DNA from 3 places in the Kaistia nematophila genome. Region 2 is predicted to be linked to each of the others. Evidence: predicted binding sites of a transcription regulator. Region 2 holds the regulator's gene; each other region holds the start of a gene.

Region 1 (5,038 bases), on a different contig from region 2:
GCAAGATCGGCATCGATCGGTTCCCTTTCACGCACGGGCGGCGGACGGTGAATGCACCCGGCCGGCAAAAACCATCTGTCGCTCGCCGGCCAGACCTGCCACTCTCCCGCCGGGCCGCCGGCCCGCGCGACCATACGGGAAGAGAGACGGATGAGTACGATAAACTACCTGACGCAAATCGAATTCGGAGCCGGCGTCGTTTCGGAGCTGCCTGGCGCCCTCGCCGCGCTCGGCGTAACAAAGCCGCTCGTCGTCAGCGATCGCGGATTGCAGGCCTCCGGACTGCTCGGCCGCGTCACCGCCCTCCTTCCCGCCGGCGCACCGGTCTTCCTGGACATACCGACCAACCCGACAGAGGCCGCCGTGCTCGCGGCGCTGGAAGCCTACAAGGCCGAGGGCTGCGACGGTGTCGTCGCCGTCGGCGGCGGCTCGCCGATCGACCTCGCCAAGGGAGTCGCGCTGCTTGCGACGCATGAAGGCCCGCTCGAACCCTACGCCGCCATCCTCGGCGGCATCGCCCGCATCAGCGCCAAGGTCGCGCCGATCATCGCCGTGCCGACCACGGCCGGCACAGGCGCCGAGGTCGGCCGCGCCGCGCTGCTGACGCTGAACGACGGCCGCAAGCTCGGCTTCATCAGCCCGCACCTGATTCCGAAGCGCGCGATCTGCGATCCCGAACTGACCCTGGGCCTGCCGCGCGGGCTCACCGCCGCGACCGGGCTCGATGGCCTGTCGCATTGCATCGAGACCTTCCTGTCGCCGCGCGTGAACCCCGTCGCCGACGCGATCGGCCTCGATGGCGCGCGCCGGATCTGGGACCATCTCGAACGCGCCTTCAACGACGGCAGCGACCTCGAAGCGCGCAGCGAGATGATGATGGGCGCGCTGCAGGGCGGCCTCGCCTTCCAGAAGGGCCTCGGCGCCGTGCATGCGTTGAGCCACGCGCTCGGCGGCCTCAAGAGCCCGAGCCTGCACCACGGCACGCTCAACGCCATCCTGATGCCGTCGATCCTGCGCTTCAACCGCGAGACGGTGCCGGCCAAGATCGATCGCCTGGCCGCCGCGATGGGACTGCCCGCATCGGCCGATCTCGCCGACGAGCTCGATGCTCTGAACCGCCGTCTCGGCATCCCGGCCGGCCTGAAGACGCTCGGCGTCACCGACGAGGTGTTGCCGTGGGTGGTGGAGCGGGCGCTCGCCGACCATTCCTACGCCACCAACCCGCGCGCCGCGACGGCAGAGGAATTCCGCGCCATCCTCGACGGCGTGATGGTCTGATCGGCGCCATCCCGGCGCCAAAAACAGAAGACCCGGGAAGCGGCCGCTTCCCGGGTCTTTCCATTTCTCATCCAAGACGATCTGGGTTCTTCACCTCTCGCTGAGGGAGAGGTCGGCTCGAAGAGCCGGGTGAGGGTTTACGACCTCACCGGATGGTTCCCTGCGCCCTCACCCGCCGGCCTTCGGCCGTCGACCTCTCCCCACGGGAGAGGTGAAGTGCGCCGGACGATCCAAAATCCTAGAACGGGATGTCGTCGTCGAGGTCGGCCGCGTAGGAGGACGAAGCGGCCGGCTGGCGCGACATGCCGCCGCCGCGCGGCGCTTCCAGCGGGCTCGAACGGCCGAAATCGCCGCCGCCCTGGTAGTCCGACTGCTCGCTACCACCGGCGCGACCGTCGAGCAGGGTCAGCTCACCACGGAAACGCTGCAGCACGACTTCGGTCGTGAACTTCTCGGCGCCCGACTGGTCGGTCCACTTGCGGGTCTGCAGCTGGCCCTCGACATAAACCTTCGAGCCCTTCTTCAGATACTGCTCGGCGACCTTGGCGAGGTTCTCGTTGAAGATCACCACGCGGTGCCACTCGGTCTTTTCCTTGCGCTCGCCGCTCTGCTTGTCGCGCCAGGTCTCCGACGTGGCGATGTTCAGATTGACGACCGACTCGCCTGAATTCATGCGCCGCACTTCCGGGTCGCGCCCGAGATTGCCGACGAGAATGACCTTGTTGACGCTTCCGGCCATGGTCTGTTCCTTCTTGCCTCTTTGCTGGCCCCAAACTATCCCGAAATGACACGGCCCGCGCGCGACAATCAGGCCTTGTCCACCAGAACAATCCAGCCGGGGCCATCCGGATCCCCGGCGTTCTCTTTTTGTTCTAGACAATTCCGGCCGAACTGGCAAGATCCCGTCAGGTGAATCAGCCGAAGACCGCGACAATCCCAGCCTGCTCCTTGTATGGAGAGGCCGATAGCCTAAATTTGGGCCTTGGTGTCTCCGGACGCCAGCCCCTTCCATTTGGACAGACGACACATGGCTCAGCATGATGACGCGCGGCTTTCCGGCGCGACCGCCGGCAAGTTCATTTCGGTGCGGGGCGCGCGCGAGCATAATCTGAAGAATATCGATATCGACATCCCGCGCGACAAGCTCGTGGTGCTGACCGGCCTGTCCGGCTCGGGCAAGTCGTCGCTCGCCTTCGACACCATCTATGCCGAGGGACAGCGCCGCTATGTCGAGAGCCTGTCCGCCTATGCGCGCCAGTTCCTGGAGATGATGCAGAAGCCGGACGTCGACCAGATCGACGGCCTGTCGCCCGCCATCTCGATCGAGCAGAAGACGACCTCGAAGAACCCGCGCTCGACGGTCGGCACCGTCACCGAGATCTACGACTACATGCGCCTGCTGTTCGCGCGCGTCGGTGTCCCCTATTCGCCGGCGACGGGCCTGCCGATCGAGAGCCAGACGGTGAGCCAGATGGTCGACCGCGTCATGGCGCTGCCGGAGGGCACCCGGCTCTATCTGCTGGCGCCGATGATCCGCGGCCGCAAGGGCGAGTACAAGAAGGAGCTGGCCGAGCTCCAGAAGAAGGGCTTCCAGCGCATCAAGCTCGACGGCGTCTTCTTCGAGATCTCGGAAGCCCCCGTTCTCGACAAGAAGCTGAAGCACGACATCGACGTGGTGATCGATCGCATCGTCGTCCGCGGCGACATCACCTCGCGTCTTGCCGACAGTTTCCAGACAGCGCTCGAACTCGCGGATGGCATCGCCGTCGCCGAATTCGCCGACGAAAAGGACGAGAAGGGCAACGAGCGGCGGATCCTGTTCTCGGAGAAGTTCGCCTGCCCCGTCTCCGGCTTCACCATCGCCGAGATCGAGCCGCGCCTGTTCTCGTTCAACAACCCGTTCGGCGCCTGCCCGGAATGCGACGGCCTCGGCTCGGAAAAGAAGATCGACCCGGATCTGGTCGTGCCGGACGGCTCCGTCTCGCTCAAGCAGGGCGCGGTGGCGCCCTGGGCCAAGTCGTCCTCGCCCTATTACGCGCAGACGCTGGAAGCGATCGCCCGCCACTACGACTTCTCGATGAACGAGCCCTGGGACAAGATCCCGGAGGCGGCGCAGAACGCCATCCTGTTCGGCACCGGCAAGGGCGAGATCGAGTTCGTCTACAATGACGGCACCCGCTCCTATCGCACGCAGAAGAGCTTCGAGGGCGTCGTCACCAATCTGGAGCGGCGCTGGCGCGAGACGGAATCGAACTGGGCCCGCGAGGAAATCGAGCGCTACCAGGCCTCGACGCCGTGCAAGGCCTGCGGCGGCGCACGCCTGAAGCCGGAAGCGCTGGCGGTCAAGATCGCCGGCAACCACATCGCCCAGGTCTCGCAGATGTCGATCCGCAACGCGGCGACGTGGTTCGAGGGCCTGCCGGCCCAGTTGAACGAGAAGCAGAACGAAATCGCCGTCCGCATCCTGAAGGAGATCCGCGAGCGGCTTTCCTTCCTGGTCGATGTCGGCCTCGACTACCTGATGCTGTCACGCAATTCCGGCACGCTTTCGGGCGGCGAGAGCCAGCGCATCCGCCTCGCCTCGCAGATCGGCTCCGGCCTGACCGGCGTGCTCTACGTGCTGGACGAGCCGTCGATCGGCCTGCATCAGCGCGACAATGAGCGGCTGCTGGAGACGCTGCGCCACTTGCGCGACATCGGCAACACCGTCCTCGTCGTCGAGCATGACGAGGACGCGATCATGACCGCCGACTATGTCGTCGACGTCGGGCCGGAAGCGGGCCTGCATGGCGGCCAGATCATCGCCAAGGGGACACCTGCCCAGGTGATGGCCAATCCGAACTCGCTGACAGGCAAGTATCTGACCGGCGAACTCTCGGTCGAGATGCCGGAGACCCGCCGCGCCATTTCCAAGTCGCGAAAGATCAGCGTGGTCGGCGCGCGCGGCAACAATCTGAAGAATGTCTCGGCCGACATCCCGCTCGGCACCTTCACCTGCGTGACCGGCGTTTCCGGCGGCGGCAAGTCGACCTTCCTGATCGACACGCTCTATGCCGCCGTGGCGCGGCGGCTGAACGGCGCCCATCTCCATCCCGCCCCGCATGACCGGATCGAGGGGCTGGAACTGATCGACAAGATCATCGACATCGACCAGTCGCCGATCGGGCGCACGCCGCGTTCCAACCCGGCCACCTATACCGGCGCATTCACGCCGATCCGCGAATGGTTCGCCGGCCTGCCGGAGGCGAAGGTGCGCGGCTACGGTCCCGGCCGCTTCTCGTTCAACGTCAAGGGCGGCCGCTGCGAGGCCTGCCAGGGCGACGGCGTCATCAAGATCGAGATGCACTTCCTGCCCGACGTCTACGTGACCTGCGAGGTCTGCAAGGGCAAGCGCTACAGCCGCGAGACGCTGGACGTGAAGTTCAAGGGCAAGTCGATCGCCGACGTGCTCGACATGACCGTCGAGGAGGCGAAGGAGTTCTTCCAGGCCGTGCCCGGCATTCGCGACAAGATGGCGACGCTGGAGGAAGTCGGCCTCGGCTACGTCAAGGTCGGCCAGCAGGCGACGACGCTCTCCGGCGGCGAGGCGCAGCGCGTCAAGCTCGCCAAGGAACTGTCGCGCCGCGCCACCGGCAAGACGCTATACATCCTCGACGAACCGACGACCGGCCTGCATTTCCACGACGTCGCCAAGCTGATGGAAGTGCTGCACTCGCTGGTCGACCAGGGCAACACAGTCGTCGTCATCGAGCACAATCTC
Region 2 (5,038 bases):
GCTGCGGGTCGCGAGCCTGGACGCAAGGCGCGTCACGACCGTGCCGCAGCGGGTCACCGTCACCGTGCGCGGCAAGACGGCGCCCAATGTCGGCGACGGCGTCTCCGTTCTGGCGCGGCTTCGGCCGGCTTCGGGGCCAGTGCTGCCGGGCGGCTATGATTTCGCCCGCGATTCCTATTTCCGCGGCATCGGCGCGACGGGCTTCGCCTATGGCGCGGCCAGGCCGGCCGACATCGGCCCAGCGCCGCTGTCGATCCGCCTGCGCCAGCCGCTGGAGGCCGTCCGCGAGGCGATCCGCGCCCGCATCGTCGCCGGCCTCGACGGCGAGAGCCGCTACATCGCCTCGGCGCTCATCATCGGCGACGCCGGCGGGCTGGCCGAGAAGACCGAGGACGACCTTCGCCTCTCCGGCCTCGCGCATGTGCTCTCGGTCTCCGGCCTGCACATGGTGCTGGTGACCGGCGTCGTGTTCTGGAGCGTGAGGGCCGGGCTGGCGCTGATCCCGTCGCTGGCGCTCCGGCGGCCCATCAAGAAGTGGGCGGCGATCGCGGCGCTGCTGGTCAGCGGCTTCTACCTGCTGATTTCCGGCCTCGACGTCGCCGCGCAGCGCTCCTTCATCATGACCTCGATCGTCTTCCTCGCCGTCCTGCTCGACCGGCGCGCGATCTCGATGCGCAATGTCGCGCTCGCCGGACTGCTGGTGCTCGCGATCACGCCGGAGAGCATCCTTTCCGCCAGCTTCCAGATGTCGTTCGCCGCCACGGTGGCGCTCGTCGCCGGCTTCGAGATCCTGGCCGACCGTCGCAGGCGCCGCGCCGAACCCGGCCTCGTTGGGAACCGCAGCGGGGCGGCGGCCGTCCCCCGGCGATTCGCCCTGTTCGTCGGCGGCATGGCGGTGACGTCGCTGCTCGGCGGCCTCGGCACCACGCCCTTCGCGCTCTATCACTTCCAGCGCATGGCGCCGCTGTCGATCCTCGCCAATGTCGCCGCGATGCCGCTGACCGACTTTCTCGTCATGCCCTTCGCGCTGCTCTCCGTGCTCGCCATGCCCTTCGGGCTCGAGGCTTTGCCGCTCTGGGTGATGGATTGGGGCATCGGCGGCATGCTCGGCGTCTCGGCGACGGTCAGCCTCTGGTCCGGTCAATCCGGCGGCGCGGCCATGCCGGGCGCCGCCGCGCTGCTCCTCTTCGTCGCCGGCTTCGTCTGGCTGGCGCTCTGGCACGAGCGCTGGCGGCTATTTGGCCTCCTGCCGATGTTGCTCGGCACCGCACTCGCCTTGATGCCGGCGCGGCCCGGCATCCTCGTCGCCGCGGATGGAAAGCAGCTGGCGATCCGTGGCGAGGATGGCGCCTATCGCATCGTCGCGGGCGATCCGGACCGCTTCATCAGCGAGATATGGCTGCGTTCGGACGGTGACGGCCGCGACGCCAGGGAGGCGGGCGTGGTTCAGGCGGGCGGCTGCGATGCGTCGGGCTGCGTGGGAATGTTGCCCGACGGCCGGCAGGTGGCGCTGGCGCTCGACCGATCGGCCTTCGAGGAGGATTGCCGGCGCGCCTCGCTGGTGGTGACACCTCTCGCCGCGCCCGAAAACTGCGCCCGCCATGCCGCCGTCATAGACCGCCATGTGCTGGCGCGCTCAGGCTCGATCGCACTGTCGTTCGCGGAGAAGGAGGAATCCCCGGGCCCGGCGCCGCAAGCCACGGTGCCCAATGCGCCGAAGCCAGATTCCTCGAAACTGGATGCTCAGAAGCCGTCAATTCCTGGCGCCGATGATGAGTTCGTCGGGCTCGCATCGGGACGCGGCTCGTCACGCTACGACATCGTCGAGCGAAATGCCGACGACGAGGACGTGCTCGCGCCAGAACCACCGGCCGAGGCCCCGGAAACCACAGCCGCAGCCGCGCCGCGCCCAGCCGTCGCTTTCGAGATCCGCGCCGCCTACCCGCCGGTGCGGCGTCCCTGGATGCCGGCCTATCAAGCGGAGCCGGCGGATCAGTAGGTGCGCAACAGGCCGACCAGCTTGCCCTGGATACGGACGCGGTCCGGTCCGAAGATGCGGGTTTCATAGGCCGGATTGGCGGCCTCCAACGCGATCGAAGCGCCCTTGCGGCGGAGCCGCTTCAGTGTCGCTTCCTCCTCGTCGACCAGCGCCACGACGATGTCGCCGGAATCGGCATTGTCGCTCTTGCGGATCAGCACCGTGTCGCCGTCGAGGATGCCGGCCTCGATCATCGAATCGCCACGCACCTCGAGGGCGAAATGCTCGCCGCCGCGCAGCATGTCGGGCGGCACGGCGATCACATGGCTCTGGGTCTGGATGGCCGAGATCGGCACGCCGGCGGCGATCCGGCCCATGACCGGGATGATCACCGGCTCGCCGGCCTCGTGCACGTCCTCCACCGGACGGGACTTGCCCAGGCTGCCCTCGATCACGCTGGGCGAGAAGGCCTGCTTTTTCGGCCGCGCCATCGCCGGCGTCATCGTCTCCGGCAGGCGGACGACCTCCAGCGCGCGGGCCCGGTTGGGCAGGCGGCGAATGAAGCCGCGCTCTTCCAGCGCCTTGATGAGGCGGTGGATGCCGGATTTGGAGCGCAGGTCCAGCGCGTCCTTCATTTCGTCGAAGGAGGGAGGGACGCCCGCTTCCTTGAGGCGCTCCTGGATGAACATGAGGAGTTCATACTGCTTCCGGGTGAGCATCTCGTTCTCGCGCTGCCAATCTTGCCAGGGATGACGACAGAATCGCCAAGGTACAAAACACGAACAGGATAGCTGTTCCCCATGTGTTCTGCAAGGCGATGGCTTGCGATGCGCGGCCGGGTTCGCGCGGGACGCGCGACTAGGGTGGCCCACGCGGTTGGGCACGGCGTGGCGGGGCGTCGTCGTCTGCTGTCGACCCCGGCGTGGGAGGTGGCCGCAGGCGTATCCTATTCGCCGATTGGATGTTTCCGGAGCGAGCCGAGATCCTGCATCCATAGGCCGCCATCGTCGACATGGGCGGGGTGGTAGAGGCGGTTGCGCGGGATCGTCTCGAAGGCGGCGTCCCGTTCCTCGGCCAGGTAGTCATAGCCGATCGGCTGGTCGGCGCGGTTCGGATCGAGGAAATTATAGAGGTCGCGCCGCGCCAGACGGCGTGCGGGGGCAATCATCTTGAGATGATACAGGTCAAGGTCGCAATGCCTTGTCTGGAAGCCGCCGTCCCTGGGAAACCAGAGGTCGTGCAGCCCCGTGTCCGTGCGCTCGGCCGGGTCGAACATCGTGAACAGGCAATAGCGGATCTTCTTCCCCCAGATGCCGTCGATGCGATAGGTCGTCGGCGTGTACATTTCCCGGAAGCGAAAACCCCAGGCGACGCGACCGGACTCGGCCATCAGTCGTCTGATCCGGGAGCGCACGCCGGCTTCGAAGCGCTCGTCCGGGTCAACGGCGAGGATCCAGTCCGCGCCGGCCTTTCGTGCCTCCTGAAGCAGGATGCGGCGACGGCCCGCCTCGGAACTGAACACGCCCGTGGCGGCGCGATCGTCGAACGCCACCCAGCCATCGACGATCGGCTCGATATTGGCGAGCAGGTTCGGTACGAGGTGCGCGTCGAAGCGGTAGCTGAAGACGGCGAACACCTGCGGACGACGGCGCCGCAGGGTGAGCCAGGGATGGCGCGGCGGCTGCGTCAGTCGCTTAAGGGTTATCATGCAGGGATTCCCGGCAATCGGTGGCGCGCCCTGTGCCGAGGTCGGAGGGCAGGAGACCCGAAAGCAGGGCCCCGGTGGCCCTGGCCAGGAGCGCCGCTCTGAGGATCGGCATGGCTTCAAGCACGGTCGCGAGTTCGTCTGCCTCGAGCCCCTGGCGCGCGAATTCGAGCGCAAGCGACGGCTGACGCAGGATTTCTTTCGCGATCTTGATCCGGCGGGCTCCGAAGACCTGCTGGCGCTCCTTGCCGTAGCGGACGCCGCGGCAGAACTGGTCGCGCAGGAGGGACAGAAGGCGCGTCTCGTTCAGATGCTCGGTCTGGATGCGCCCATCCCACACGGGCCTTAGGGGCGCGGGCAACCGTTCAAGGAACTCGGTGTCTTCGCCGCTTCTCAGGGTTTCATCGAACAGGCCGAACTCGTCGAACAGCGAGCGCTCATAAGAAGCGCCGAACCGGATCGTCTTCTCGGCCGGGAGCCGAGGCAGCCGGCGCATGAACATGCCGAGATGGGCGGCGCTGGCGACCCGGCTTTGCGGGGCGCTGTTGACGATGGCGCTGGCCACCGTCCGCGCGCCGGCCCCATGCGCCGCGAGCCGGTGCTGGATCCAGCCGGGACGGGCCCGGCAGTCGGCCGCGAGGAACGCCACGTAGCGCGCGCTGGTTTCGGCTATGCCCCGGTTGCGGGCGCCACCGGCGAACAGGCGCTCCCGATAGTCGAGGCACGGAACCTCGATGCCTTCGGCGCGCAGCACGTTGCGGACGGAGCCGCCACCGGAATTCACGACGACGATCCCCGTGGGTTCGCCCTGTTCCAGCAGCGATCTGACAGCCCCGATCACGTTCGACTGCGCCCTGTAGCTGAGCACGATCGTCGCGATGTCATTCGCCTTCAAGGATATCTCCCCGGATTGTCCCGGGAGCTGGCGCCTGCGCCCACCCTTCCTCGCCACTGCCCCCGCCGTCCATATCCATTCCAGGATGGCACCGGCCGAGCATAGCAGCCGGGGCCGGCCGGAATGGAGTGACCAACGTCACACCCGCGCAGCGCGGGCGCGGAACCCGGCGGCAGGGCTGAACTAGACCCGGCGTTGGCGATCAGGCCAGCTTGATCGGCGTCCGTCGCTGCGGACGCCGGGGGGCATCGGACCCTCGTGCTCCATGTCGACTTCAAAGGCCGAGGAGCGTGTGCACGGCGGCTGCATCGACGTGCCGGCCATAGTCGGCGAGCTGGAAGCTCTCGGCATGGGCTACCCTTGAGCCGTGCTCCGGACCGTACTTGGCCAGGATTTCCTCTCTCATCACGTCGGCCGACATGAATTCATGCCAGTGCGTCAGGATGAATTCGCGCCGCAC
Region 3 (5,038 bases), on a different contig from region 2:
TGGCCGGTGGCAGGTTAGCCCGATCCAACAGGCGCGCCTGATTCCGGAGGGGGCGGCGCGCCGAGAAAATCAGCCGGTGGGCGGATGCGGGCAGCAAGCCGGTCGCCCGCTCGGCGGCAAACGCTACAGGGAGAGACGGGCATGGCGGAACTGGCGGGCAAGGTGGCGATCGTGACAGGCGGCGCCACCGGCATCGGATTTGGCGGCGCCGAGGCGCTGGCGAAGGAGGGCGCGACGATCGTGCTCTTCGGCATCGACCGGGCGGCGCTCGACAAGGCGGTCGCGATGCTCACGGCAAGCGGCGCCACCGCGCATGGCGTCGTCGGCGACGTTGCGAACGATGCCTCCGTGGCGGCGCTGGTGGCGGAGACGGTGGAGAATTTCGGCCGCATCGACATCATCGTCAACAGCGCCGCGATCCAGCCCTATGGCACGGTCGAGACGATGGGCGAGGCGGAGTGGGACCGCGTGCTCGGCGTCAACCTGAAGGGCACCTATCTCACCGCCCATCACGCGATTCCGGTCATGCGCAGAAATGGCGGCGGTGCGATCGTCAACATCGCCTCGGTGCAGGGCATCGCCTGCCAGACCAATGTCGCCGCCTATGTCGCCTCCAAGGGCGGCCTGCTGGCGCTCACCCGCGCCATGGCGCTCGATCACGCCAAGGACGGCATCCGCGTCAACGCCGTCTGCCCCGGCTCGATCGACACGCCGATGTTGCGCTTCGCGGCGAGCGAGAATCTCGACGGCAAGACCGAGGACGAGGTGATCGCGTCCTGGGGCCTGGCGCATCCGATCGGCCGCGTCGGCCGCATCGAGGACGTCGGTGCGATGATCGCCTTCCTGGCCGGTCCGCGCGCCGCCTTCTGCACCGGCGGCGAATACAAGGTCGATGGCGGCCTTCTCGCCAAGATCGGCGTCGTCCTGCCGGATTGAGGGTGGGCGAACGGAATGAAAAAGGCCCCCGGCGATCGTCGCCGGGGGCCTTTTGCTATCCGCGATGTCCCGGGCCGATTACTCGGCGTCGGCGCGCAGCAGGCTGATGCCTTCCTCGGTCAGCACGTAGCCGGCGACGCGGGTCTTGACCAGGCCGAGCTCGATCAGCTTCTGCACGGCCTTGCCGTTCAGGCCGACATAGGGGCCGGGGCGGGAGACGCGGGCGAGCGTCTTCAGCTCGATTTGGGAAAGGTCGGACTTGGAAACGGCCATGGCGCTGATCCTCTTGATGATTGGCCGCGGACAATAGCGATAATTCCGACCAAGACTAGCGCTGCGCCGAGAATTCGTGAAGCGCGGCCGGTGGATCGCGGTTTTCGCGGCTAATCCGGTGGTTATGGCCCCCTCCCGGGCAGGGAGAGGGCGGTTACTTGGTGGAGCGGCCTATTCGGCGGCCTCGAGCAGGCCGCGCTTCTTCAAAAGCGCCGAAGGCTCGGGATCGCGGCCACGGAAGGCGCGATAGGCCTCTTCCGGCTTGCGGCGATTGCCGGCCGCATAGACGTAGTCCCGGAGCTTCGTGGCGACCTCGGGCGCGAAGATGTCGCCGGCCTCCTCGAAGGCGCCGAAGCCGTCGGCATCCAGCACTTCCGACCAGAGATAGGAGTAGTAGGCCGAGGAATAGCCGTCGCCGGCGAAGACATGCTGGAAGTGCGGCGAGCGGTGCCGCATCACCATCGCCTGCGGCATGCCGATCTCGTCCAGAACCTTCTGCTCGAAGGCGGAGGCGTCGAGACCTTCCGTATCGTCGAGCAGGTGCAGTTCGAGATCGACCAGCGCCGACGAGACATATTCGACCGTAGCGAAGCCTTGGTTGAAGGTGCGGCTCGCCATCAGCCGCTCGATCAGGGCCTTCGGCATCGGCTCGCCGGTCTTGTAATGCAGCGCGAAGCGCTCCAGCACGTCCGGCTGCTCGAACCAGTGCTCGTAGAGCTGCGACGGGAACTCGACGAAGTCGCGCGCGACATTGGTGCCGGCGATGCGCGGATAGGTGACGTCGGAGAGCAGCCCGTGCAGGCCGTGGCCGAATTCGTGGAACAGGGTGCGGGCGTCGTCGAAGGATAGCAGCGTCGGCTGGCCCGCGGCCGCCTTGGCGAAGTTCATCACGTTGACGATGATCGGGCGGATGTCGCCGGCGAGCTTCTCCTGACCGCGATAGTCGCTCATCCAGGCGCCCGAGCGCTTCGAGGAACGGGCGAAATAATCGCCGAGGAACAGGCCGACCGGGTTGCCGTCGCGGTCCTTCACCTCGAAGACGCGAACGTCCGGGTGATAGACGGGGACGTCGAAGCGCTCGGTGAAGGTGACGCCGAACAGCCGCGTCGCGGTGTCGAAGGCGGCCTCGATGATTTTGTCGAGCTGCAGGTAAGGCTTCAGCTGGCTCTCGTCGAGATCGAACTCGGCCTTGCGGCGCTTCTCCGAATAGTAGCGCCAGTCCCAGGCGGCGATGTCGAAATTGCCGCCTTCGGATTGCGCCAGCGCCTGCAGCGCCTGGCGCTCGGCGACGGCCTGGGCGCGCGCCGGCTTCCAGACGGACCGGAGCAGGCCCATAGCCGCTTCCGGCGTCTTCGCCATGGAATCGTCGAGGCGGAAATGCGCGAAGCTCGGGAAGCCCAGCAGCTTCGCCCGCTCGGCGCGCAGCTGCACGGTTTCGGCGATGATGGCGCGGTTGTCGGTCTTGCCGGCCTCGCCGCGCGCGATCCAGGCGGCGAACGCCTTCTCGCGCAGGTCGCGTCGGGCGGAAAACTGCAGGAACGGCTCGATCGACGAGCGAGACAGCGTGATGACATGCTTGCCGTCGAGGCCGCGATCCCTGGCCGCCTGGGCTGCCGCATCGCGCAGGAAGTCGGGCAGGCCGGCAAGGTCGGCCTCGCCCTCGAGCGTCAGGCTCCAGCTCTTCTCGTCGGCGAGAACGTTCTGGCCGAAATTGGTGCCGAGCGTCGCGAGCCGCTCGGCGATGGCGCCGAGGCGCGTCTTGGCTTCCGGCGATAGGCCCGCGCCGGCGCGCACGAAGCTGGTGTGATAGCGCTCCAGCACGCGCGCCTGCTCGGCGTCGAGGCCGGCATCGCCTGCCTTGAACAGCGTGTCGATGCGGTCGAACAGCCTGGCGTTCTGGTAGATGCCGTTGCTGTGGCGCGCCAGCACTGGGGCGAGATCGAGCTCGATCGTTTCGAGTTCGTCATTGGTGTGCGCGCCGGTCAGGTTGAAGAAGACGTTGGCGACCCGGTCGAGCGAGCGGCCGGCCCGCTCCATCGCCGCGATCGTGTTGTCGAAGGTCGGGGCCTCGGCATTGTCGGCGATATCAGCGATTTCGGCTTCGTGTTCGGCGATCGCCGCCTGGAAGGCGGGGGTGTAGTGGGCGGGTTCGATGGCGGCGAAGGGCGGGACGTCGAACGGCGTGTTCCAGGGCGCGAGAAGCGGATTTTCAGCGGTCATGCGGGCCTCGGTCAGAATGAGCTGGTCCAGACATGGAGGGTTTGCCGGCATGGTTCAAGCTTAATGCCGGCCGCATTCCTCTCTATAGGAGGGTGATCAACCTCTGTCCGATTCGAGTTCCGCCATGACTGCCTCCGATTTGCCCCGCCCTCGCATGCTCGTCATTGGCGACGTGATGACCGACGTCATCGTGCGTCCGGACGGGCCGCTGGTCGTCGGATCGGACCGGCGCGCCAAGATCGGCCTCTATCCGGGCGGTTCCGGCTGCAATCAGGCCGCCTGGCTGGCGCATTTCGGCATTCCGGTGGCGTTCGCCGGCCGGGTCGGCCGCCGCGATCTGGCCGAACAGGAGCAGGCGCTGCGGGACGCCGGCGTCGTGCCGGTGCTCGCGGCCGACGACGAGCGCACCACCGGCATGCTGATCGCCATCCTCTCGGACAATGCCGAGCGCAGCTTCCTGACCGACCGCGGCGCCAATGACGGTCTTTGCGCCGATGACCTGCCGTTCTCGATGTTGAACCAGCTCGATCTCGTGCATGTCTCGGGCTATGCGCTGTTCACGCCCGGCCCCCGCGCCGCCGTCATGGCGCTGATGGCGGTGGCGCGGGCCCGCGGCATTACCGTCACCGTCGACCCGGCCTCGGTCGGCTTCCTGGAGGAAGTCGGCCCGTCGAATTTCCTTGGCTGGACCAGCGACGCCTCGATCATTTTCCCGAATGCCGAGGAGGCCGCCTGCCTGACCGGCAGCCGCGACGCCGCCGAGCAGATCCGTTTTCTCACCGCCCGCTACGAGCTGGCCGTGATCAAGCGCGGCGCCGAGGGCGCCGAGGCGGCCAGCCGGTCGGTTCGCCTGAAGGCGGCGGCGCCCAGGGTCGAGGTCACCGATACCACGGGCGCCGGCGATGCGTTCCTCGCCGGCTTCCTGGCGGCTCGCCTGGCCGGCAAGGCGATCGATGTCTGCCTGCATCGCGGCGTCGAGGCGGGCGCGCAGGCGACGACCGTCCTCGGCGGCCGTCCCACAGCCGGCGACCCGCTGCCGCGCGTCTGGGGCGAGGTGTAGGGGCTCGGGGATTCGACGAGGTAGAGGCGGCACCTCACCTCTCCCACAGGGAGAGGTCGAAGCGAAGCTCCGGGTGAGGGGATGCGATGTCACAGGTTGGGCCTTAACCCCTCACCCGCCGCACTGCGTGCGTCGACCTCTCCCCATGGGAGAGGTGGCGCCCGCTCGCGTTGACCTAGCTCTCTACAAAACTCGTCGCGCCGTCGGCGAGTGCGACCTCGATCACCTGCAGGCCCCTTTCCGTCAGGCGGGAAGGAAAGCGCTCGGGCAGCCGCGCCTCGTGCGGCGGGACGACCCGGCCGTGATCGCCGCCAGCCGCCTCAACGATGGCGTCGAGCGCGAACACCATGTTGGTCTGGCTGCCGATGCCCATGCCGACCGGCCGGTAGAACGGGTCGGCCGGTTCGCCGCCATCGAGGTTCTCCATCCGGTAGACGAGGTCGCCGGTGACGACGAAGCTGTCTTCGCTTTCGCGCCGGCCGTCATTGCGGATGACGACGAATTGCGAGCCCGGCGTATGCGTGTCGGCGGCGATGCGAAGATCGATCC

Evidence for each region. Region 2 encodes LexA, which represses DNA repair genes until DNA is damaged. Its sites were predicted from a motif close to TGTTCNNNNTGTGTTCNG; they were not measured.
Region 1: uvrA (excinuclease ABC subunit UvrA) is a predicted target of LexA. The motif match lies at 2,136-2,153, and genes of this name have one in related genera.
Region 3: OSH07_RS02215 (carbohydrate kinase family protein) is a predicted target of LexA. The motif match lies at 3,534-3,551, and genes of this name have one in related genera.

What each region holds. Positions count from the first base shown of each region.
Region 1 is NZ_JAPKNK010000002.1:429,079-434,116, forward strand. It holds gene OSH07_RS06320 (mismatch-specific DNA-glycosylase) at 1-13, opposite strand, end outside; gene OSH07_RS06325 (iron-containing alcohol dehydrogenase) at 151-1,278, shown strand; gene OSH07_RS06330 (single-stranded DNA-binding protein) at 1,517-2,017, opposite strand; gene uvrA (excinuclease ABC subunit UvrA) at 2,306-5,038, shown strand, end outside.
Region 2 is NZ_JAPKNK010000008.1:157,427-162,464, forward strand. It holds gene OSH07_RS18160 (ComEC/Rec2 family competence protein) at 1-1,999, shown strand, start outside; gene lexA (transcriptional repressor LexA) at 1,993-2,697, opposite strand; gene OSH07_RS18170 (glycosyltransferase family protein) at 2,925-3,686, opposite strand; gene OSH07_RS18175 (glycosyltransferase family 2 protein) at 3,673-4,578, opposite strand; gene OSH07_RS18180 (PIG-L deacetylase family protein) at 4,853-5,038, opposite strand, start outside.
Region 3 is NZ_JAPKNK010000001.1:466,301-471,338, forward strand. It holds gene OSH07_RS02200 (SDR family NAD(P)-dependent oxidoreductase) at 142-936, shown strand; gene OSH07_RS02205 (hypothetical protein) at 1,015-1,209, opposite strand; gene OSH07_RS02210 (M3 family metallopeptidase) at 1,381-3,429, opposite strand; gene OSH07_RS02215 (carbohydrate kinase family protein) at 3,554-4,489, shown strand; gene OSH07_RS02220 (N-acyl homoserine lactonase family protein) at 4,665-5,038, opposite strand, start outside.